Rhodovastum atsumiense: one gene and its partner. The protein of the gene in region 2 interacts with the protein of the main gene of each other region in a pairwise test. Links are inferred from orthologs where the notes say so. Each region holds a gene or a part of one and is shown on either strand. Other genes may lie near its edges. The genes, in order: NBY65_RS28360 and btsR.

Region 1 (8,544 bases), 3.5 Mb from region 2 along the record:
CACCCGCCCGGCGTAGCGCGCGAACAGCTCGGCCTCCGGGCCACGCCCGATGCGGCCGACCGCGATGATGCGCAGCTCAGGCAGCGGAGGACGGATCCTCGTCCAGTTCCCGCCCCCACATCTTCTCCAGCGCGTAGGTGCTGCGTGCCTCTGGCCGGAACAGGTGGATGACGATGTCGCCGGCGTCGATCAGCACCCAGTCCGCGCCGGCGCCACCTTCGACCTGCACCCGCCGCAACCCGGCCTCACTGAGCTTTTCTTCCAGATGCGTCGCCATGGCGGCGATCTGCCGGTCGGCGAGGCCGGTCGCGATCACCATCCGGTCGGCGAAGGCCGCGCGCCCGGCAAGGTCGATGGTGACGATGTTCTCGGCCTTGTCGTCCTCGAGGCTGCCGACGATGACCGTCTGCAACTGATCGAGCCGCGACGACGCCTCGGCGGCAGGCGGGCGGCGGGCGCCGCGGCCGGGCCCGGCGGCGACGGCCTTCTTGCGGGGCGTGCCCGGCGGCAAGGGCAGAGCGGGTCCGGTGGCGGTGCGGGGACTGGCGCGGCGACGGGTCACCGCGACCTTCTTGGCAGGCGCGGCAGGCGGCTCGGTCGGCGGCGCAGGTGGCTTCCTGGCGATGGGTCCTACTCCCGGGATCGTCGTTGCGGCCCGGCGGCACGGATGGCACTGGCCGAGGCGGCATGCTGCGGCGCCGGCAGGAACACCCAGGCCGGCGGCGCCAGACCGGCCAGGGCAGGAGCGAACTGCGCGGGCACACGCGCCCGGCGCAGGCGCCGCGCGGCGAGTCCCGCGAGGGCTCGATGATTGTACGTGGGCCGCGGCAGCACGGCAAAGGGCATGCACCGGGCGATGTCGAGCCAGGCGCGCCAACGCGGCAGTTGCACCAGGTTGTCCGCGCCCATCAGCCAGACGAAGTGCCGGCAGGGGAAATGCCGGCGCAGCCGGCGCAGCGTGTCGGCGGTGTAGCGGGTGCCGAGCCGGGTCTCGATGTCGGTGGCCACGATCCGCCGCCCGTCGGCGATGGTGCGGGCCGAGGCGAGCCGTGCGGAGAGCGGCGCCATGCCCGCCACCGGCTTGAGCGGATTGCCCGGCGAGACCAGCAGCCAGACCTGCTGCAGCCGCAGCCGCTGCAACGCGCACTCGGCGACGTGGCGGTGTCCTGCATGGGCCGGGTTGAAGGAACCGCCGAGCAGACCGACACGTCCGCGCCGCCGGTCGCCGTACGGAGACGGTGCGGTCAGGGACGTCTCCTCAGGGCCGGGTCTGGCCGGTGCCGGTGACGACGTAGCGGAAGGTGGTCAACTGCTCCAGCCCGACCGGCCCGCGCGCATGGATGCGCCCGGTGGCGATGCCGATCTCGGCGCCGAAGCCGAACTCACCCCCGTCGCAGAACTGCGTCGAGGCGTTCCACATGGCGACCGCGCTGTCGATCCCTTCGATGAATTGCCGCGCCGCTTCCGCGTCCCCGGTGACGATGGCGTCGGTGTGCTCGCTGCCATGGCGGCGCACATGCGCGACCGCATCCGCCACGCCATCGACCACCGCGACCGACAGGACCGCATCGAGCCATTCCGTGTCGAAATCCGCCGGCTGCGCCGCCGGCAGCTCCGGCACGATTGCCCGGGCGCGGTCGTCGGCGCGGAAATCGCAGCCGAGCGCACGCAGATCGGCGACCAGCACCGGCAGCAGCGACGGCGCGATGGCGGCATCGATCAGCAACGTCTCGGTAGCGCCGCAAATGCCGGTGCGGCGCATCTTGGCATTGGCCAGGATCCGCCGCGCCATTTCGGGGTCGGCCGCCGCATGCACGTAGGTGTGGCAGAGCCCCTCGGCATGGGCCAGCACCGGCACCCGCGCCTCGCGCAGCACCCGCTCGACCAGGCCCTTGCCGCCACGCGGAATGATCAGGTCGATCTGCCCGGCCGCGCCAAGCATGGCAGCGACATAGGCGCGATCGGTGGCGGGCGGCAGTTGCACCGCCTCGGCCGGCGCGCCGGCGGCGCGCAGCCCCTCGGTGACCGCCGCGTGGATCGCCGCGGCGCTGTGGAAACTGTCCGAGCCGCCGCGCAGGATCACCGCACTGCCCGCCTTCAGGCAGAGCCCGGCGGCATCGGCGCCGACATTCGGGCGGCTTTCATAGATCATGCCGATCACGCCGATCGGCACGGCGACGCGGCGGATGCGCAGCCCGTTCGGCCGCGTCCAGTCGGCGAGCGTGCGGCCGAGCGGATCCGGCAACGCGGCGATGTCGTCCAGGCCCCGCGCCATCGCCTCGACCCGCGCCGGGGTCAGGGCGAGCCGGTCGCGGAAGGCGGTGCTGCCCTGGCCTGCATCATAGGCGGCCAGGTCGGCGGCATTGGCCTGCAGGATCGCCTCCGACCGCGCCCGCAGGCTGGTCGCAGCCGCCCGCAGCGCCTCGTTGCGGGTGCTTTCCGGCAGGCGCGCAAGCGTGGCGGAAGCCGCACGGGCGGCGGCGGCGGCGGTGCGAAGCCAGTCGGTGCTGCGATCGGTATCGATGTGCATAGGGCGCTCTCCGCAGTTATCCTGCCCCCCCGGCGCCGCTTCTGCCAGAGGCAACCCGCGGGACCCAGGGCCGCGCGGGACAGCCGGCAGCGAACGAGGGCCAGGGGCCGCCCCGCCTCAGTGGCTGGCCTCGGCGCCAGCCATGCCGCCGCCCCGGATCACCTGCTCCAGCACCGCTTCCAGCTCAGCCGCGCGGAACGGCTTGTGCAGCACCGGGACGCCGGCCTCCTGCACTTCCGCTGCCTTCTCGCTGTAGCCAGTTGCCAGCACCACCGGCAGATGCGGCAGGCGTGCCCGCAGCTCCCGCGCCAGCGCCAGACCATTGACGCCGCCCGGCATCATCATGTCGGTGATCACCACGTCCGGGCGCTCGCCACGCTTGATCGCCTCCAGCGCCGCCGCCCCCGTGGGCAGGTGGCGCACGCGATGGCCAAGCGTCTCCAGCACCTCGCTCAACAGTTCGGCGACGTCGGGATCGTCCTCCACCAGCAAGACCGACACCATGCGTTGACCCTCCTCGGCTGCCGGCGTCGCGGGTACGCCTTTCTCGTCCATCACCGGCCCATCCGCCCGCGGCAGCAACAGAGTGACCGTCGTTCCTCCCCCGAGGCGACTTTCGATACGCGCCGTGCCGCCGGACTGACGGGCAAAGCCCCAGACCTGTGACAGCCCCAGCCCGCTGCCGCGACTCGGGTCCTTGGTGGTGAAGAACGGCTCGAACGCTCGTCCCAGCACCTCAGCCGGCATGCCCTCGCCATTGTCGGTGACCGCGATACGAACGAAACGCCCGGCCAACCCGTCCGGTGCCGTCGCCGTATCGGGAAACGTGACATTGGCGGTGGCCATGTGCAGATGTCCCCCTGCCGGCATGGCATCCCGCGCGTTCACCGCGATGTTTAACAATGCCACTTCCAACTGCGTTCGGTCCACCATTACGGGCCAGGTATCCGCAGCGATGTCCATCGTGAGCCTGATGTCGTCCCGCAGCGATTGGGCCAGCAGGTCGCGGCTCTCTTCCAACAGCCGGCCCGGATCAAGCAATTGCGGTGCCAGGGATTGCTGGCGGGCGAAAGCAAGCAATTGACGGGTCAGGCGTGCGCCGCGATCCACTGCCTTGGCCATCGAGGCCTCCGCCACCCGCCGGCGCGCGGAATCATCGGAACTGTGCAACAGGGTCAGCCCCGTTTCGATCACCTGCAGCAGGTTGTTGATGCCATGCGCAACGCCGCCGGTGAGCTTGCCGATCGCCTCCAGCCGCTGTGCCGCGGCAAGCTGCTGTGTCGCCGCCTCCAGCGCCGCGGTACGTTCGGCCACGCGCTGCTCCAGCGTCGTATTGAGTTCCTGCAGCCGCGCCTCGACCTCGGCCCGGTGGCGGGCGATGCGGCGCATATCCACCACCAGGCCGCGCAACCCGACCGCCACCTCGCGGGCCTCGCGATACCAGGCACTGCCCAGGCCCAAACCAGGCCCCTGCCCGGCGGCATCACCGGGGAACCGCGCCGCTGTCGCCAGCGCCTCGCCCGGACGGGCGATCGCGCGCGCCAGCAGCCATCCCAGTCCGCCGGCCAGGGCCGCCGCCACGCCCGCGGCAAGGGCCACCTGCCGCTGTAGTTGCCGCACCGGCGCCAGCGCCACCCCGGCCGGCAATCGCGTCATCACCAGCAGCGACCGCTCGGGAAAGGCCCCGGAGGAGGTGATCGCGGCAGTGCCGACCAAATAGCTGGTCCCGTCCGGCCAATCCTGCAGCCCGGCCCCCACCGGCACGATGCTGCCCTCCAGCCCGGGCGGCCCCAGCAGCACCGTGCCGTCCTGCCGGAGTACCATGATCTCCGGCACCAGCGGCTCGCGCAGCATGGCGCGGAAGGCCACCATCATGTCGCGCATCCACTCCGGCGACAGCCGGGCCGCCAGCATCCCGAACAGACGCCCGTCGGCACCGGAAACCGGCACGCCGAACCCGGGCAGCGGCGCGATCCCGGACGCGGCATGGTCAGCCGCCGTCACGGATCCCCTCTGCGCATCCCAGGCATCCATGATCACCCGGCCATCGGGCCTGAGCAGGCTGACCTGGTTGAAGCCCGGGTAGGCCTCGCTCACGGCGCGCAGCAAGGCCCGGCGTTCCTCATCATCGGCCCGCAGATGGCGCAACGCCGGCATCTGGGCGGCCGCACGCAGCCCGGCCAGATGGATCGCCTCGCCCTGGACCAGCATGCCGCCGAACTGGCTGGCCAGCCGCTCCATCTCCCGCATCTCCCGCGCGGCGATCCGGTCGGCCGCGTCGTGCCCCCCGAGCAAAGCCGTAGCAACCGCAGCCAGCAGCGCGACCGTGCTGAAGGTGAACGCCAGAAGCGTTCGCAAAGGAGGAAGGGACCGACACATCACGGTCAGAATTCTAACGCATAGGTTGAATTTTTTCTGGGGAACGCCGCCTCGCCAGCGGCTCCGGACGGTCACAATCGCGTAAGCTCCCCGCCTTCCGCCAATGGTCGGGCAGCAGGCGGCGAAGCTTCGTGGCCGCATCACCGGTCAGGGCGAACCATGCCGGACATCCGGTCCATGACGAGGCTGCGACATATTGGGCCGCGACGTGGCTCCCACGGCCGTCGGGTCTGAGCATTCCGGGAAACAACCCCGCCCGGAACACCGGGCGGGCCGGACATCTCAGGCGGCTTCGGTCAGCTTCAACACCGGGCGAATGAAATTCAGCGCCGCCTCGAAGGTCGAAAGCTGCGCCAGCGGCTCGCGGCGCAACCAGTCGGTGACAAGCCAGTTCATGCCATCCGGCGTGATCAGATAGGCGGGATCGGGATTTTCACGCACCCAGACCAGCACATGGTCGCTGTCGATCTCGCCAGGGGACGGGCCGAACGCGGATGCGTCGCACAACCCCATGCAACGCCCCGCTTCCAGCCAGCGCGCCAGCAGGGCACGGTGGTTCGGCATGACGCGCTGTCGCAGCACGACGATATTTGGGCCAGAAACCTCCTGGCTCGGCCTGATCTTTCGTTTCAACATGCCACGCCCTCACGAAACCGTGAGAACTATTATCCACCGCCGGCATTCAACACCAAGAAGAGTTCTCGTCGTTCCGCCGATGTCGGCAGGGATGTGGCAGTCCTGCAACACCATTGCGGAAAAAATCAACCCAGGATCGACACTTGCGGCTTGTAACACGAGGCCACGTTTTACCTCCCGCGGCGTCACGGTGAAAGGATGACGTCCTTGAGATCGAGCCACTGCATTGGCGAGGACCGGAAGCCTTGCACGGCCCGGCGCACACCGTTCATGTGCAATGCCACGGAGATAATGATTCCGGGCGCGTTCTGTTCAACCAATGCCTGAATTTCATGGAAGATGTCGGCGCGGCGCGTCTCCTCGCCGGTGCGACGGGCCAGATCGAGCAGCTCGTCCATCCGGGCACTGCGGTAATGCCAGAGCAGGCTGTTCCAGAAGCCGCCCGAATGAAACCAGGGATAGAGGGCGGTGTCCACTGTCGGCCGGGCCGAGGCCCCATCGATGAACATGGCCTGCCGCCCCTGCACATGCGACGCCCAGGCGGCATAGGGCACCCGCTCCACGGTGATGCGGAAGCCGCCGGCCCGCGCCATCTCCCGCACCGCCAGCCCGAGCCGCACCTGCCGTTCCCGCTCGGCGGGCACGTGCAGCGTCACATCGATGCCGTTGGGATAGCCGGCCTCGGCCAGCAACTGGCGCGCCCGCGGCGGATCGGCGGCGGCATGGCCGAGCCGGTCCTCGTAATAGGGATGGCCCGGCGGGATCGGGCTGTGCGTCGGCACGGCCTGGCCGGGGAAGGCGGCCTCGATCAGCGCCGCCTTGTCGAGGGCCGCCACCAGCGCCTGGCGCACCCGCGGATCATCGAACGGCCGCAGGCCGTTGTGCAGCACCACCGCGTCCCAGCTTCCGGTCGGCACCGCATCGACGCGCAGCGCCGGGTCACCACGCAGCCGCTCCGCCGCCTCGGCCGAGAGCATCCACAGGATGTCGGCCGTGCCCTCGGCCAGGGCCGCTTCGCGTGCCGTCGCATCGGCGATGCCCTGCAGTTCCACCGCCGCCAGCCGGGGCAGCCCGCGCTCCCAGTAGGCCGGGTTGCGCACCAGTTCCAGCCGGTCGGGGCGCAGTCCGCCGCGCAGCATGAACGGCCCGGTGCCGACAGGGGCGCCGCCGAGCCCCTCGACCCGGTCGCGCGGCACCACGCGCAACGACCGGTCGGCGAACAGGTCGGCGAAGGCCGCGTAGGGAGCGGTCAGCGTAAAGCGCACCGTCCGGGCATCGATCGCTTCCACGCGCACCACCATCTCCAGCCCGGCGCGCCCGGGCGAGCCCGTGCGCGGATCCAGGATGCGCGTCATCGTCGCCATCACGTCGTCGGCTTCCAGGCGCCGCCCGTGATGGAAACGGACCTCCGGCCGCAGCCGGAACGTCCAGCTGCGCAGGTCGTCGGAGGCCGTCCAGCTTTCGGCCAGGCCGGGCCGGGTGACCATGTCGCGGTCGAAGCGGGTGAGACCATCGTACAGCAGGTGGACGGCGACATGGTCCTCGCCGCTGCCGGCCAGCGCGGGATCAAGTTGCTGGGGAAGCTGCGGCAATACCACCCGCAGCGTAGCGGCGCGGGAGGCAGGGTCGGTCGGAGGGGTATCCCTGGCCGCCAGTTCCATCGGGGCCACCTCGGCGGGGGCCGTTTCGGGGGTGGGAACCGGCCTGGAAGCAGGTGACGCCTCCGGTCTTGGCGCGCTCCCCCGTGCGGCGTTCTCCCGCGAGGTGGCCTGCGCCCTGGGCAGGGCCTGGGTCCGCGCCGGCCCCTGTACCCTGGGCAGGGTCTCGGCCAGCGCACCGACCGGGACCCAGGCACAGGCGGCCAACAACAGCACCAAGGCGGAATGCCAGCGGCGCAGCCCAGTCCCGGGAAGAGGAAACGACATCGTGCCCGGAACAGCGCATGACATGCCGGCGTCTTCCTAGGCGTGCACCGGCACGGACGCCTGGCTTGCCGCGTCCATCACCGCGCGCGCCGTCTCGGTCCAGGGGACCGGACGGAAGCTGCCATGCACCTGGGCTTCCCAGGCCTGCAGCCGGGACCGGTCCTGCAGGGTGTCGCGGATCACGCGCGTGGCGTCCGCCACGCTTTCGGGGTCGAAGAACCGCACCAGCTCGCCCCCGGCCTCCGGCAGCGAGGTCGCGTTGGAACAGACACAGGGCCGGCCCAGCGCCAGGCTTTCGGTGACCGGCAGGCCCCAACCCTCGTAGAGCGAGGGAAACACGGTGAAGCGGCAGCCGCGGTACAGCGCCAGCAGCTCGGCATCGGTCGGATCGGCGACGATGCGGACATGGCCGTCGAGGTTGTCGCAGTTGCGCAACTGCTCCAGCAGGTCGCCCACCAGCCAGCCGACCCGGCCGGCGAAGACCAGCGTCGGTACCTGCCCCTCCGGCAGTTCCTCCAGCAGCCGGCGCCAGACCCGGACCAGCAACGCGTGGTTCTTGCGGGCCTCGATGGTGGAGACGAACAGCACGTAGCTGCCCGGCGCCGGCAGGTCCGGCCGCACCGACCCGGCCTCGGCCTGCCCCTCTGCGGCCTGCCCAACGAAGCCGGTGCCCAACGGGATCGGACGCACCCGCGCGCGCAGCGTCACGCCATGGCGGTGGGCGTAGTCCTCGACATCGGCGGCGGTGTGGCGGGAAATCGCCAGCAGCACATCGGCGAGCGGCAGCACGCCGTGGAACCAGGCGCGGAAGCGCCCCACCAGGTCCCCCTTGCACCATTCCGGGCGCCGCAGCGGGATGATGTCATATAATAGTACGCCAAACCGCAGGCCGAGCTTCGCCTTCGCCTCGGCCACGAGCCCGGCATATTCGGGCGTCCAGGAGGCCCCGAGCGCCAGCAGCACGTCACCCGGCCGCGCCAGTTCGGCCAGGGGTTGGCGTGGCCGCGGCCCGAGGCCGCGCAGTTGCGTCGTTCCGTCGCGGGCGAGGCTGCGGCGCAGCAGCCGGCTGCCGGA
Region 2 (15,742 bases):
GCGACGATCATCGTCGCGGCCGTGCCGTGGCTGGCGTTGCCCGGGTTCTGATTTGGGGCGTTGCCCCAAACCCCACCAGAGGCTTCGCCTCTGGACTCCAGTAGGGGCCGAAAGGCCCCTGCACCCCGGATGCTGAAAGGGGGGGCGCAAAGCCCCCCTTTCAGCATCCGATGAACGAATGGGATCCAAGGGCCTCCGGCCCTTGGCGGAGGTGCAGGAGGCGGAGCCTCCTGCCGGGGCCGGGGCAGCGCCCCATAGGCGTTAGGATAGCGCCTGTGGGGCATAATTGACCTGCCTTTGTCGGCGTCGTGGGGGATCGGCGAGTTTGCGATGGACGCTGGCGGCGTTGGCGAGGAGCTTGAGCAGCCCGATGGCACCGAGCACGGCCTGGAGCAACGTGCGCAGGACCATTTTGGAGCTGCGCCACAAGGATGGGGCGGCGTTGGCTTCACTGAGGTCCTGAGGGGAAAAAGGCCAGGAAATCCCGGTTCACCGTGTCGCAGAGCAGCGCCAGGATGAGATGGGCATGGAGCCAAACCTGTCCGCCGGTCTGGGTGTGGGTTGGAAGGCGGTCGATGTGCAGCAGCGATTTGAGCCGCTTGAAGGCGAGTTCGATTTGCCAGCGCAGCGGGTAGGTGGTTAGCACTTCCGTGGCCGGGATCTCGCTGGGGAGGGTGGTGCCCAGGATGAGGAACTCCGCTGCGATGAGACTGCGGGGGTCGGGCGTGGTCTGCTGGCGGCTGGCTTTCTGTAACAAGCGCTTGCGATTGGCCGCGGCCTTTTCTGCGGGCAGGCGCAGCGCCACCACCCGCAACGGCAGCAGGGGGCGATCGCGGCCCGTCACAGCGTTGACGAGAACGCTGCCTACCTCGCCCGGCTGGGAAATCTGCTGCAGCAAGCGGATCAGGTCGAAGGGATCCCCTGTGTCATCGCGCAGGGGCAAGGTGTTCCAGCGCATGCGGACGATGAAATCGGCGCCCCCCTCGCCAGCCTGCTGCAGGTAGCGCGCCAGTTCGGGACCATTGCAGAAGCCACGATCGCCCAGACGGAGTTCACCCGGCACCGGAGCGCCTCGGCTGAACCGTTCGCCTTCCTTGGCATCGGTCAGTTCCAGATGCGTAAACCCGCCCGCGGCAAGGTCGTAGACCGCGTGCACCCGCCAATCGGTCCCCTTGCTGCCAGGTTGGCTGAGGCTGGTGCTGTCGACAATGCGCAGGTGTCGCCCGGCCCACAGCGGTGAGTGCGCCGACCGGCCGTGTTCCAGCTGAGACCTCACGATCGCCCGCAGAAAATCGACGGACTGATGCAACCGATCGTGCAGCGATGGGCCGCTCAGCTGGGCCACCCCCACCAACTCAGCCCAGGCCGCCGTCTCCTGGATCGACAGCCCCCCCGGACCGCGCGCCAGCGCCAACCGCAGCAAGCTCTCCGCATCCCGCACACCGCGCAGCCGGAGAAGCGCCTTCGTCTCACGCGCCAATCGCGACAGATCCAGATCGCGCGGCAACCGCGACCGAACCAAGGCCCAGTCATCCGCATGGGGAGATGCAAATGTCTGCATCTCCCTCATAAAATAAGCCAAACCCCTCAGCGCAAGAATATCCTAACGCCTATGGGGCAGCGCCCCGGTTCTCAGATCCCAGCCGCCGCCATGGCCTCTTCGACCGATGTTCCATCATGAATGATGGCCCGGCACGCCTTCATCACCGCGAGTGGCTGGCGTGCCTGGAAGATCGACCGTCCGAACAGGATCCCCGCTGCCCCCGCCTGCATGATTTGCGCGACGAGTTGCAGCGTGCCGCGATCGGAATCCTGGCGCGGCCCGCCTGCCAGCATCACCGGCACCGGTAGCGCGGCGGTGATGGCGCGCAGCGCGGCCACGCTGCCCGGCCAGTCGGTCTTGATGATATCCGCGCCCATTTCCACGCCAACGCGGGTATGGAAGGTGACGACGTCCGGGTCGAATGCGTCCGCTGCCAGGCCGCCGCGCGCCGCCATCGTCTCGATGATATGCGGCATGCCGGCCGCGCGTGCCGCTTCGTTCACCCGCGCGTTGTCCTCGAAGCTGCGGGTTTCCAGCGCGGGATCGTTATGGCCCACGAACAGGTAGGTCACCACGGCGTCGGCGCCGAGCGCCACCGCGTCGGCGACGCTCGCGACCAGGCGGGTGATGCCATCGGGATAGGCGAGCTGGGTGCCTTCCCGCCACATGGTGGTCTGGTCCAGCCGCAGGATCAGCGCCGGGCCGCCGCGCCGTGCCAGCCGGCCGCCGAGGCGCAGGGCGGTGCCGAGCGGCAGAATCACGCCATCGACGCCCGCCTCGGCCATCAGGTCCAGTGTCGCCTCGGGTCGTTCGAGGCCCGGGCAGGTGCCGAGTTGCAGCGCGTGGTCGAAGGCAACGCAGAAGCCGCGCCCGGTCCTGGGGTCGATCAGGCGCGACATGCGCACCATCTGCCCCGTCTTTGTCGGCATGGTTTTCGCTCTCTGTTGGTATCCGCGCCTAGACCAGTTCGAACGCGATGTCCGCCTGTCGCAGTTTCTGCCGGGTCGGTTCGTCCAGCCTTGCGTCGATGAAGACCCGGTCGAACTCGGACAATTCGCCGAAATGGTTCAGCGCCCGTGCCTTGAACTTCGAATGCGTCAGCAGCAGCGCCTTGCGCTCGGCCGCCGCCATCAGCGCGCGCTTCATGCGCACCACCTCCTGGTCCTGGTGATAGAGCGACAGGCCGATCACCGAGGAGGCGGAGAGGAAAGCCCAGTCGGCGCGCAGCTTCCCGAGGCTCTGTTCGCAGATCAGGCCGTAGAAGGCCTGCAACGTGTCGTTGTAGCTGCCGCCGGTCAGGATCAGTTGGACGTTGCTGCGCCCGCGCAGCAGCTCGCAGACCGGTAGGGAGTTGGTGATGACGGTGACGAACTCGATCGTCTCCAGCTCCTCGGCCAGCAGCAGCGTGGTGGTGCTGTCGTCGACCATGATCACGCTGCCGGGCTCAACCAGCGCGCGGGCGGCGCGGGCCAGCGCGCGCTTCTCGGCGTTCTCGTTCTGCAGCCGGTAGTGGAAGTTGCTTTCGAACAGCAGCGAGCTTTCCGCGGTGGCGCCGCCGCGCTCCTTGCGCAGCAGCCCCCGTTCCTCGAGCAGGTCGAGGTCGCGGTGGATGGTCATCCGGCTCACCCCGAGTTGGGCGACCAGGTCCTCGAGCGAGATGCTCTTGCGTGCCATCACGAGATTGACGATCTCGCGCCGGCGCTCGCTGGGGCTCAGGGGCTGGTTCATCGCTGTCTCCCCGCATGTCCGTTCAGCACCGTGCCGAAGCAATCCGGACCGCCCACCTGGCCTCCTTTCATCACGATCTCCACGCCATCGAGCGCCGGGTCGCGTGCGCGGATGCGGCACAGTGGCGCGCCGGGCAGCAACGGTGCCAGCATTTCCAGTGCCTCGATGCCCATGGCCTGCGCCGTATGGCTGGAACTGTCGCCGCCGGCCAGCATGACCCGGCGCAGCCCGGTCGCCGCGATCACCTCGCGCAGCGTCTGCCCGAGCAGGCCGCCGAGGATGCTGGCGCTGTCGGAGGGCGCCAGCCCGCTGCGTTGCAGGGCCTCGCGTGTCGGCGCGAGGCGCGGGTCGTCGCCGCCGCGAGCGGTGTGCAGCACCACGCCGGCATGGTCGCGCAGCGCCTCCGTGACCTGGGTGGCCAGCCGCGCCGGCCAGGACGCATCCTCGCGCCGCGCCACCATGGCGGCGGTATCCGCCGCGATCAGCGCGAAGCCGTTGGCCTCGGCCCAGGCGATCTGGCGCTCGGTGACCGGGGAGCAACTGCCGCAGGCGATGACGAGGCGTTCGGCCGGGCCGCAGGAATCCGGTGGCAGTCGGGGCGGCTGGCCCGTCATTCCCACCAGCGTCGGGGCCAGGGCATATTCCACGCCCGACGATCCCACCAGGAACACCGGTTGCGCGGCGCCCCGGCTGGCGAGCAGCCGTCCGCAGGCCTGCATGGTCGCGGCATCGAAGCCGTCGAGGATCACCATGTCGGCGCCGGCGTCGATCTCGGCGGCGAGGGCCGCGTCGGCATCCTCGCGCAGCATCCGGCGGAAGTCGAAGCCCACGATCCGTCGCGTCGTCTGGCGCGCGAGATGCAGCCGCAGGTCGGCCTCGTCCATCGGCGTCACCGGATGACGGCGCATGGTCGGATGGCGGTCGATGCGGAAGATGTCCTCGCTGCCCGAGAAGGAGCCGGCGGCGAACAGGGTGGAGAACACGACGAAGCGCTGGTGCCGCGGTACGCCGACCACGACCATGACGGCGCCGCCGAACACATCCTGCCCGATCTCGGCGGCGCGGCCGATATTGCCGACATGCGGCGCGGAATCGAAGGTCGAGCAGGTCTTGTAATGGCAGAACGGCGCCCCGAGCGCCTGCAGTGCCCGGAAGGTCGCGGGCAGCTCCGTATCCATCCAGGCCGGCGAGCGGCTGCGGCTGGTGCCGGCGACGCCGACGGCGGCCAGTCCCGGATAGCGCGCCAGATCTGCCGGCGTCGGCGTGCGCAGGAACAGCATCGCGGGCAGCCCGGCGGAAGCGACCGCCTCCAGCGCATCGGTCGAGCCGGTGAAGTCGTCGCCGTAGAAGGTCAGCAGGGGGCGTTCGTCAGGTCGGGAAATCGGTGGCATGGCGCCGCTCGGTCCGGTCTGCGAGGTCTGCCCATCCAGGCCGGAGTTCCCGGATGGCACATCGCGATGGACGGTTCAGAACATATTTGCTACGTCTATCGCCCACGATCTGTGTGATATTGTGATATGCAGGGATCGTTGTCAAACGCTTTGGTCCGCTTCGGCCCGTGCGGGCGCGCGGACGCCGCAGGAGGGCAGTCGCATGCGCGCCAGCAGCAGGATCGGCATCACCATGGGGGATCCCGCCGGGATCGGGCCGGAGGTGATCTGCAAGGCCATCGCCGCGATGCCGGACGATGAGCGCGCCGCGACGCTCGTGATCGGCGACCGCGTCTTCATGGAACGGGCGAGCCGGCTGGTCGGGGCGGATATCGTCTTCGTGCCGGCCGAAGGGCCCGCACCCGCCGGCAGTGTGCGCCTGGTCGAGGTGGAAGCGCCCAACCGCGACGCCATCCTGCCGGGCCGGCTCTCCCCCGATGCCGGCGAGGCCGGCTGCCGCTGCGTGCGCAAGGCGGTGGAGATGGCCCAGGCCGGGGAGATCGACGTCATCGTCACCGCCTCGCTGAACAAAGCGGCGCTGCGCGCGGCCGGCTATCCGCAGAACGGGCATGCCGGGCTGCTCGCGCATTTCACCGGGGCGAAGCGTTCCTATGCCGTGCTCGCCTGCCCGCAGTTCAGCGTCATCCATGTCTCCACCCATGTCGCGCTGGCCAGGGCGGCGGAGTCATGCCGGGTCGAACGGATCCTCGAGACGATCCGCGCCGGGCATGCGCACATGCAGAGCGCCGGCTTTGTCCGGCCGCGTATCGCTGTTGCCGGACTCAATCCGCATTGCGGCGAAAATGGGCTCTACGGTACGGAGGACGATGACTACGTGGTGCCGGCGATCACCGCTGCCCGGGCGGAAGGGATGGACGTGGCGGGGCCGGTTCCGGGCGACGTGGTGTTCAACCAGGCGGTGGACGGGAAATACGACCTCGTGGTGGCGCAGTTCCACGACCAGGGCCATATCCCGGCCAAGCTGATCGGGCGGCACGAGACGGTGAACGTCACGGCAGGGCTGCCGGTTCTGCGTACTTCCGTTGACCATGGCACTGCCTTCGACATCGCCTGGAAAGGTGTTGCCGATCCGCGCAACATGCAGGCGGCCATCGCCATGGCCCGCAAGATGCGGCCGGTATAAAGGCAAGGGCTCCACCCTTGACCCGGCGTCGTGCGCAGGCACGCATTCGCGTGACGGCACAAGGTCCCTGCACCCCGGTCTCGCTGCGCGGCGCCTAGGGCGTCGGATGGTGGCGGTCAGACGCCACCGCACTGATCCGGATATGCGCGCGTCATGCCGGCGGCGGGTTACGGCGGTAGCGAAGTTCCGGGGTGGGGAAATGGTCGTGTAATCCGGCGGCCGGATGATGCCCGTGGCGACACCAAGGACGGGCAACAACCGAAACCGGGAGAACCGACATGACACCCCAGGTGCCCAGGGCACCACCAGAAAAATTGTGACATTCAGGGCTGTGCCTCGGTGCGCTGATCAACGGGGCATTGCCCATGCCGTGTGGTTCATTGTTCGCGCGTGCCTGGTCGGGCGTAATAAATATTTGTCCGACGTGGCAAAGCGCCTTGTGGAGTGTCCTGCGATGCAAGTCTATGCAGCTTTGTACTCGACGATAAACGCCAAGCCATATGTTCTGGTGGCGAAGAAGCGTGAGCTCAACAGTTGGTGGAAAGGCAAGAACGAGGCTTGCCCGACCTATGTAAACGGAGCCGGGCAATGGGTCTTTCCGGGCGGAAAGGTCGAGGAGGGGTATTCCGTGCGGGAAAATGCGGAAAAAGAGTTCAAGGAGGAGACTGGTCTCGCATTTCCCGACTACGAAAAATCTGAAGAAAAAATATTTGCAAATGGCAAGTATACCTTGTGTACATTTAAGATTATCAAGAATCTCAAAGATATAGCGCAGGAGATCAATGACAACATCAAGGAAGTGCCGGGTTTCAGGCAGCCGTCGAGCGACAAGGTTAGTGATTGGGAGTTAGCTCTCGTAAATCTGGTTGAGCCAAAAGATCTGGATAAATTTCTTGGGGTTAACCAGATAAATTTCCTCCGTGAAGAAACGCAGCAATATGTCCTTGGGCTTCCTGATAACGACTACAGCCAGTCTATTGACTGGTATAAAAATATGGCGGGTTACCTTAAGGGGAAACTCGGCTGAGTTTAGGGCACGCCCTAGCCGATTCCGATTTTCTCCTTCAATGCCGCCAGGAAACGCCGGCTGACCGGCACCGTGTGACCCGCCAGCGTGCCGATCGCCCCCAGCCCGCCTTCCTCCAGCCGCACCTCGCGGATGCGGTCGAGATTGACCAGGAACTGCCGGTGGCAACGGAACATCGTGGTGCGTTCCTCCAGCGTGCGCAGCGAAAGTTCTGTGAAGCGTTCCTGGCCGTCCTGACCGACCACGAACACGCCGCTTGCGCGCGATTCCGCGTACTCCACCTCCTCGACCCGCAGCAGCAGGATGCGGTTGTGCCCCGCGCAGGGGATCTGCCGCAGCCGGCTGGCCGCCTTCAACACCGCGAGGTTCTGCGGCGCCCGGCTGCGCTGCAGGCGCTCCAGCGTCTTGGCGAGCCTCGCCGGATCGACCGGCTTGAGCAGGTAGTCGAAGGCGTTCTCCTCGAAGGCACGCACCGCATATTCGTCATGCGCGGTCAGGAACACGATGCGCGGCGCACGCTCGGGATCGAGCATGGCCAGCATCTCGATGCCGCTGACGCGCGGCATCTGGATGTCGAGGAACACCACCTCCGGCGACAACCGGTTGATGGCGGCGATCGCCTCGATGGCGTTGCCGGCCTCGCCAACGATGGTCACGCCGCCGGCACCGTCCAGCAGCACACGCAACTCGTCACGCGCCGGCGGCTCGTCGTCGACGATCAACACCCGCATCAGACGGCGGCCATCTGCATCGGCAGGCGCAAGATCACCTGGGTGGAGATGTCGCGCTCGCAGGCCACCTCGACGCCATAGCCCTCGCCGTAGCGGTTGCGCAGTCGCCGGTCCACCAGGCTCATGCCCAGGCCAGGCCCTTCGCCACCCTTGGCGTCCCCGTCGAACAGTCCGGCATTGTCCTCGACCGAAAGCAGCAGCTCGTCTCCGACCTGTTCGGCACGGATCCGCACCACTCCCGGTTCGAGGAGCTGCGAGGTGCCGTGCTTGATCGCGTTCTCGACGATCGGCTGCAGCGAGAAGGCCGGCATCCGCACATGCCGCAGCGCTTCCGGCACGTCGATCTCCACCTTCAGGCGGCCGGCGAAGCGTGCCAGCTCGATCTGCAGATAGGCGTTCACGTGCTCGATCTCGTCGCCGAGCGAGGCTTCCTCGGTCGGACGCTTGAGGTTCTTGCGGAAGAAGGTGGAGAGATTGAGCACCAGTTGCCGCGCCCGCTCGGGGTCGGTGCGGATCACCGATGACAGCACGTTCAGTGTGTTGAACAGGAAATGCGGATTGATCTGGGCGTGCAGCAGCTTGATCTCGGATTGGGCCAGCAACTGTTTCTGCTGCTCGTAGCGCCCGGCCAGGATCTGGGTGGAGAACAGCCGGGCCAGCCCCTCGCCAAGGCTGCGGTTGATCGAGGACACCAGGCGGGTGCGCGGCTCGTACAGCTTGATGGTGCCGATGACGCGCTCGTCCTCGCCCAGCAACGGGATCACCAGCGACGCGCCCAGCCGGCAGGTCGGGCTGATCGAGCACTGGTACGGCACTTCGTTGCCATCGGCGTACATGACCCGGTTGTGCTCGATCGCCTGCCGGGTCAGGTCGGAGGAAATCGGCGTGCCCGGCAGATGATGGTCGTCGCCGATGCCGATGAAGGCGAGGATCCGGTCCCGGTCGGTGATGGCCACGGCGCCGACGCCGGTTTCCTCGTAGATGATGCGGCTGATCCGCATCGTGGTCTCGCGGTTGAAGCCGTTGCGGAAGATGCCTTCCGCCCGGGCAGCGATCTTCAGCGCCTTGGCCGAGAACACGCTCGACTGGCGCTCCAGCAGCACCCGCCGCTCCGCCAGGATGCGCATGAACAGCCCGGCCCCGATCGTGTTGGAGATCCACATCGGCAGCGCCACGTGGTCGACCACCTTCCAGGCCACCTCGAAAGGCTGGGTGACCAGCAGGATGATGGCCATCTGCGTCACCTCGGCGAGAAAGGCCACCAGGGCGATGCGCCAGGGATCGAACAGTCGTTCGATCTGGCCACGGCCGACGAAGTGACGGTGCACCATCCCGCCGATCAGGCCCTCGGCCACGGTGGAGATGGCACAGGCCAGTGCGGTCGGCCCGCCCAGCGTGTAGCGGTGCAGCCCGCCGGTCAGCCCCACCGCGAGCCCGACCGAGGGGCCCCCGAAGATGCCCCCGAGCACCGCGCCGATCGCCCGCGTGTTGGCGATGGAATCGTCGATCTGCAGGCCGAAATAGGTCCCCATGATGCAGAACATGGAGAACATCACGTAGGCGGCGAGCTTGTGCGAGGGCCGGATGGTGACGTTCATCAGCGGCATGAACAGCAGCGTCCGGCTCAGCAGGTAGGCGATGACCAGGTAGACGCTGGTTTGTTGCAGAAGCAACAAGGTCAGAGTCAGGCGTTCGAACATCGCAGGGCATCCGGTGGGGGCGGGGCATCCTAGGCCCAACCGGCCGCCACCCGCCACCCGCCACCGCCGTCCGGCCGCTGGCCGCTGGCCGCTGGCCGGTCCTCGCTGACCGCTCAGCCCGCTCCTGCCGCCGTTCGGCAGGCCATGCTGCCACTCACCGGGATCGCCCCCACGCGCGGCCCCGGCCGTCCCTAGGATGGCGCCAGAGCTGAAGCAAGCCGTCGTGGCAGGAAGGCGCTCATCATGCACGCATTGTCATTCGTCATAGGGACGCTCTGCGTCCTGGCGATCTGTTACCGCTTCTACGGAATATTCTTCGTCAGCAAGGTACTGCAGGCGGACGATACGCAACTGACCCCGGCGCACCAGATGGGGGACGGGCGCAACTACGTGCCGACCCGGAAATGGGTGAACGCCGGCCAGCACTTCGCCGCCATCGCCGCCGCCGGCCCCCTGGTCGGGCCAGTGCTGGCCGCGCAGTTCGGCTATCTGCCGGGCCTCGTCTGGCTGCTGATCGGCGCGACCCTCGGCGGCGCGGTGCACGACACGGTCGTGCTGTTCGCCTCGATGAAGTATCGCGGCCAGTCGCTGTCGGAAGTGGCCAAGGCGGAACTGGGGCCGGTGGCCGGCTGGTGCACCGGCCTGGCGATGCTGTTCATCATCACCATCACCATGGCCGGCCTGTCCATGGTCGTGGTGCATGCGTTGGAACGCAATGCCTGGGGCACCTTCGCGGTGTTCATGACCATCCCCATCGCCATGGCGGTCGGCCTCTATGAGCGCATCACCGGCCGGTCGAAGGGCGCCACCTATCTGGGCGTGCTGGCCATCATCGCCTCGGTGTTCGTCGGCCCGCGCCTGCAGGGCACGATGCTGGGCGACTGGCTGACCCTGCATGCCGAGACGGTCGGCATCGCCATTCCCGTCTATGCCTTCTTCGCCACCACCCTGCCGGTGTGGCTGCTGCTGACGCCGCGTGGCTACCTGTCCAGCTTCATGAAGATCGGCGTGTTCGGCGCCCTGGTCGTGGGCGTGGTGTTCATCAACCCCGAACTGCGCTTCCCCGCCCTGACCCAGTTCATCCATGGCGGCGGGCCGGTGATCGGCGGGCCGGTGTGGCCGTTCATCTCCATCACCATCGCCTGCGGCGCCATCTCCGGCTTCCATGCCTTCATCGGCTCCGGCACCACGCCCAAGCTGGTCGACAAGTGGAGCGACATCCTGCCCGTGGCCTTCGGCGCGATGCTGGCCGAATGCGTGGTCGGCGTGATGGCGCTGATCGCGGCGACGGTGCTGCACCCGGCCGACTACTTCGCCATCAACGCGGCGCCGGCCGTCTTCGCCAAGCTGAACATGCAGGTGGTCGACCTGCCGCGGCTGGCCCAGGAGATCGGCATCGACCTCTATGGCCGCACCGGCGGCGCGGTGACGCTGGCCGTGGGCATGACGGAAATCTTCACCCGCATCCCCTGGTTCGGTGACCTCGCCTCCTACTTCTTCCAGTTCGTGGTGATGTTCGAGGCGGTGTTCATCCTGACCGCGGTCGACTCCGGCACCCGCGTGGCCCGCTACCTGATCCAGGACCTCGGCGGCGACGTCTATCGCCCGCTGAAGCGGCTGGACTGGATGCCGGGTGCGGTGGGCGCCAGCCTGGTGGCCTGCGCGCTGTGGGGCTACCTGCTGAACTCCGGCGACATCAACTCGGTCTGGACCCTGTTCGGCGTGTCGAACCAGTTGATGGCCTCGATCGGCCTGATGATCGGCACCACCCTCATCCTGCGGCTGGCGCGGCGGCGGATCTACATGCTGACCTGCCTGGTGCCGCTGGCCTACCTGTTCGTGACGGTGAACTACGCCGGCTACTGGATGATCGCCAACGTCTACATGAACCCGACGGCGAAGGGGTACAATCTCTTCAACGGCACGATCTCCATCATCATGCTGGTGCTGGGCATGGTGATCATGATCGCTTCGCTGCGGCGCTGGAAGGAACTGCTGCTGGGGGCCACCGGCACGCCCGGCGGCGAAGCCGCCCTGGTCGGCGCGGTGGGCGACTGATCCAACCCAAAAGGTCGTCCAGGAAGAGCGGATCCCGTCGGTCGCGATGCGGCCGGCGGGATCTGCCGTTTCAGGTCACTCCTTGGGGAAGTCGGTGGCCAGCCCGGTCTCGCGCCAGGCCTCGATCTCGGCCAGCCGCGCTTTCAGCCGGGTGGTCACCGCTTCGAGGCCGAAAGCCCCCATGACCAGGTGGCGCGGCGGGTTGGCGATCTCGGTGATGCGGATCATCGCCTCGGCCGCGCGCGCCGGATCGCCGGCCTGGGTGCCGCTGATCTGCGCCGTGGTCTTCATGCGGGCATGAGCGGTTTCGGCGTAGTCGGCGATGCGCGGCTCGGTGCGACGCAGCGAACGCCCGGCCCAGTCGGTCCGGAACGGTCCGGGTTCGATGCAGGTGACCTTGATCCCGAGCGGTGCGGTTTCGGCCTGGAGCGAATCCGAGAAGCCTTCCACGGCATGCTTGCTCGCCGCGTAGTAGCCGGTGCCGGGGAAGCCGATGAAGCCGGCCACCGAAGTGATGTTGATGACATGGCCGCGCCGCCGCGCCCGCATGCCGGGCAGCACCGCCCGCGTCATCGCGAACAGGCCGAAGACATTGGCATCGAACTGGGCGCGGATCTCCGTGTCCTCGCCTTCCTCGATCGAGGCCTGGTAGCCGTAGCCGGCATTGTTGACCAGCACGTCGATGCCGCCGAACCGGGCCTCGGCCGCCTGCACGGCGGCGGCGATCTGGGCTGCGTCGGTGACGTCCAGGTCGAGCGCCAGCGCACGATCCCCGGCTTCCTGCACCAGGTCCGCCACCTTGGCCTTGTCACGCGCCGTGACCACGGCGCGCCAGCCGCGCGCCAGCACAAGGCGCGCCAGGTCCCGGCCGAAGCCGGTCGAACAGCCGGTGATGAACCAGACGGGCGTTGTCTCGGCAGGTGTGGTTTCGGGGGGCATGCTTCGGTCCTTGGGATGAGACCCGGACACCTGGGACATGAGGCCGGGCGCTGCAAGAGGCGGTCGGTGGCGTATCGGTCGCGGGCAGGCCCGCGCGCGTCGGTCTGGCGATGGCCGCCGGGACTGGTAGGATCGATCACGAGGTGTGCCCGGCATGGACACGCGGTCAATGGTCGTGAGGAACAGGGAAGATGCAAGAGGCCGAACCGATTTTTGGGCGCGTGCTGCTGACCAACGACGACGGCATCGATGCGCCGGGGCTGCGCGTGCTGGAAGAGGTCGCGGCCACGCTTGCCCGCGAGGTCTGGGTCGTTGCCCCGGAACATGACCAGAGCGGCACGTCGCATTCGATCAGCCTGCACAGCCCGTTGCGGGTCAGTCCGAAAGGCGAGCGACGCTTCGCCGTGCGCGGCACGCCCGGCGACTGCGTGGTGATGGGGGTACGGCACCTGCTGGCGGACGGCCGGCCGGACATGATCCTTTCCGGGGTCAACCGCGGTGCCAATCTTGGCGTGGAGACGGTGTTTTCCGGCACCGTCGGCGCGGCCATGACCGCCATGCTGCTCGGCCTGCCCGCGCTGGCGCTGAGCCAGGCCTTCAGCGACGGCAACGCCGTGCCCTGGGACACGGCACGGGCGCTGGCGCCGGGGGTCATCCGCCGTCTCGCCGGCGCGGACTGGAGCCGCAACGCCTGCCTGAACATCAATTTCCCTACCTGCCCCGCGGATCGTGCCGGCCCGGTGACGCTGACGCGGCAGGGGGCCGGGCTGCTGGACGACATCGAGGTCGTTTCCCGCACCGATCCACGCAACTTCACCTATCACTGGCTGCGGCTGCACCGCTCGGCCCGCCAGGACGCGGAGCAGAGCGAAACGGCCGTCGTCGCCGCCGGCGGCGTTTCCGTCACGCCGCTGCGGTTCGAGCGCACGCACGAAGAGACACTCGTGCAATTGCGTAACATCCTGGGCTGACGCCGCGACGGCGTCGGGGGCGGCGCGGATCGATTGCCCGGCAGGGATCGTTGCGCAGCGGTCCGTGGCCTGGGCGCGGCTGGCATGCATCCTTGGCCTCCCGCCAGGGGAGGGGAGCCCTCTATCCTGGCGGCCTGCCCTTCTGGCCTTCCCGAGGGCTGATCGCCATGGTCATCCCTCGTGGCATCGCTTTGCCACGTGGCCAGTTCCAGGAACGACCCGCCCGTGCCTCTCGCGCCGAAACCCGCCAGCCCGGACAAGCCAGGTCTCGGCATTCTCCTGATTGTGGTGTCCACGCTGCTGTTTGCGGTGCTGTGGACCTTCGTGAAGGACCTGTCGCAGCGCTACCCGGTCTACGAGGTGACGTTCTTCCGCAACTTCTTCGCGCTGCTGCCGGTGATGCTGATGCTCGCCGCCCGCGGCAGTTGGGGCATGCTGCGGGTGCGCCGGATCGCCGGGCATGTCTGGCGGGCGGTCATCGGCGTGACCGCGATGGTGCTTGGTTTCCTCTCATATCATCTGATGCCCCTGGCCGATGCCGTGGCGATCTCCTTCATGTCGCCGCTGCTGATCACCGCCCTCTCGGTGCCCTTGCTCGGGGAGCGGGTGGGCCTGCATCGCTGGGCCGCCGTCCTGGTCGGTTTCGTGGGCGTGTTGATCATCGTCGACCCGGGCCGCGGCATGCTCACCCCCGGCGTGCTGGTGGCCCTGGCGAGTGCCGCCGCTACCGCCCTGGCAATGATCACGATCCGCCAGTTGAACAAATCCGATCCGCCCTTGGCGATCGTGTTCTATTTCACCGTGTTCTCCTCCATCTTCACCGCTTTGCCGCTGCCCTTCCTGTGGGTGACGCCCAGCGGGGCGGACTGGGTGAAGCTGGTCGTGATGGGGCTGACCGGGGGCATCGGGCAGTATTTCATGACCCGGGCCTTCGGCCTCGCCCCCGCTGCCGTCGTCAGTCCCTTCAACTATGCCGGGCTGCTCTGGGCCACGCTGTTCGGGTGGATCCTCTGGAACGAGGTCCCGCAGCCGCATGTCCTCGGCGGGGCGGTGATCGTCATCGCCAGCGGGCTTTATATCCTCTACCGCGAGACCCGGAAGGAACGGCCTGCCGACATGGCGGGGTGATCCCCGGTTGCCCCGGTCGGCAGAGGCACAACGGCAGTTCCAAAGAGAGGATTGTCTCAAAAACAATGCTGCATGCCCGCGCGGCATGTGTTTTTTAACGCAATTGATATTATAATAGTTTCCAAACCTGCGGGTTTGTGTCGCGCAGGGTGTCACATATAATGGTTGAAGTGCGATGCAGGATCATGTGCAGGCAGTGTCTCTGCGTATGCAACTGGCTTCCATGCCTTCACTTTGGCGGGGCATCGAAGATGATCTGTCGGCACTGGGGATACACTCCCTGGCTGATCTCCGCGGACGGGACCCGAAGGAACTGACGGCGGCCTATTGCGCCCGGACACAACGCCCCTTCGACGAGTTCATCCAGGACGTGTTCATCACCCTGGTGCGGTTTGCCGAGGAAGGCATGGCTGGGCCGTGGTGGCGGATCACCCGCAGGCGCTCCCGGGAGCGCGCATCCGATGCGGCCGTGGCGGCTTCACAGAAAACGCCGCATAATAATCACAATGCCTCCGTGTGGGCCGTGTAAAAATCTAAAATACCCATAGAAATACCACGCCATCGTGACTGTTGCCGAGCTTGCGGCTGCGGAAACCGGTCGTTGCCGTCGCGGGTTCCCCCCTGCGCTGTTACCCTCGTCCGCAGAGGCGCCCGATGTTCATTCACAAGCCCGTTCTGCTTCACGAAGTCCGTGTCGAAACCCCTGATCCGGTGTTCGCCGAGAAACTGCTCGAACAGTTCGGCGGCGCGACCGGGGAGCTCACCGCGGCGCTGACCTATCTCACGCAGTCCTTCCACACCGAGGATCCCGGCATCCGCGACATGCTGCAGGATATCGGCACCGAGGAACTCGGCCATCTGGAAGTTGTGGCCATGCTGATCGAGCAGCACACCAAGGGCGGCTCGGAACGGCTGCGCGACGCCGCCTATCGCAGCACCCTGTTCGCGATCCGCGGCCCCGGCGCGCATCTGGTCGATTCCAAAGGCTCGTTCTGGGATGCGCGCTACGTCAACGAGGGCGGCTACGTCGTGCGCGACCTGCGGGCCAACATCGCCGCCGAGGCCGGCGCGCTCGCGACCTACGAGGCGTTGATCGCCATGTCTCCCGACGACGGCAGCCTTGCGGCGCTGCGCCACCTGGCGACGCGCGAGGTGGCCCACACCCAGATGTTCATGACCGCCCTCAAGTCCATGAACAAGCTGGACGATCCCCTGTTCGGCGAGCTGAAGCCCGACGAGACGGTGAACGTCTACTACAACATGTCCAGCGGCAACGGTGCCGACGAGCGCGGCCCCTGGAACAGCGAACCGGCCTTCAAGTACGTCGCCGATCCGCTGCAGAA

What was found.
Region 1: the proteins of btsR (region 2) and NBY65_RS28360 interact in binary tests that used the Escherichia coli proteins (3 or more experiments, as listed by UniProt). The link is inferred for Rhodovastum atsumiense from one-to-one orthologs.

The regions. Positions count from the first base shown.
Region 1 is NZ_OW485601.1:6,295,820-6,304,363, forward strand. Bases 395-3,284 are described here. They hold NBY65_RS28360 (glutamate-5-semialdehyde dehydrogenase), read right to left. Parts: upstream 2,531-3,284; coding sequence 1,259-2,530; downstream 395-1,258. Other genes in these bases: rsfS (ribosome silencing factor), read right to left, coding at 395-562; NBY65_RS28355 (nicotinate-nucleotide adenylyltransferase), read right to left, coding at 631-1,248; NBY65_RS33940 (response regulator), read right to left, coding at 2,648-3,284. Also shown: NBY65_RS28345 (23S rRNA (pseudouridine(1915)-N(3))-methyltransferase RlmH), read right to left, coding at 1-75; more of rsfS, read right to left, coding at 77-394; more of NBY65_RS33940, read right to left, coding at 3,285-4,888; NBY65_RS28375 (hypothetical protein), read right to left, coding at 5,192-5,473; NBY65_RS28380 (ABC transporter substrate-binding protein), read right to left, coding at 5,731-7,419; NBY65_RS33945 (glycosyltransferase family 4 protein), read right to left, coding at 7,507-8,544. UniProt on the Escherichia coli protein: Catalyzes the NADPH-dependent reduction of L-glutamate 5-phosphate into L-glutamate 5-semialdehyde and phosphate. The product spontaneously undergoes cyclization to form 1-pyrroline-5-carboxylate.
Region 2 is NZ_OW485601.1:2,744,081-2,759,822, forward strand. Bases 5,746-8,744 are described here. They hold btsR (two-component system response regulator BtsR), read right to left. Parts: upstream 7,604-8,744; coding sequence 6,887-7,603; downstream 5,746-6,886. Other genes in these bases: pdxA (4-hydroxythreonine-4-phosphate dehydrogenase PdxA), read left to right, coding at 5,746-5,845; NBY65_RS12515 (NUDIX hydrolase), read left to right, coding at 6,078-6,872; NBY65_RS12525 (sensor histidine kinase), read right to left, coding at 7,603-8,744. Outside these bases: NBY65_RS12485 (TRAP transporter large permease), read left to right, coding at 1-51; NBY65_RS12490 (IS4 family transposase), read right to left, coding at 449-1,561; NBY65_RS12495 (class I fructose-bisphosphate aldolase), read right to left, coding at 1,633-2,472; NBY65_RS12500 (DeoR/GlpR family DNA-binding transcription regulator), read right to left, coding at 2,501-3,271; NBY65_RS12505 (four-carbon acid sugar kinase family protein), read right to left, coding at 3,268-4,662; more of pdxA, read left to right, coding at 4,865-5,745; more of NBY65_RS12525, read right to left, coding at 8,745-9,303; NBY65_RS12530 (carbon starvation CstA family protein), read left to right, coding at 9,547-11,361; NBY65_RS12535 (oxidoreductase), read right to left, coding at 11,437-12,300; 5'/3'-nucleotidase SurE, read left to right, coding at 12,492-13,271; NBY65_RS12545 (DMT family transporter), read left to right, coding at 13,497-14,399; NBY65_RS12550 (helix-hairpin-helix domain-containing protein), read left to right, coding at 14,575-14,928; NBY65_RS12555 (manganese catalase family protein), read left to right, coding at 15,054-15,742. UniProt on the Escherichia coli protein: Member of the two-component regulatory system BtsS/BtsR, which is part of a nutrient-sensing regulatory network composed of BtsS/BtsR, the low-affinity pyruvate signaling system YpdA/YpdB and their respective target proteins, BtsT and YhjX.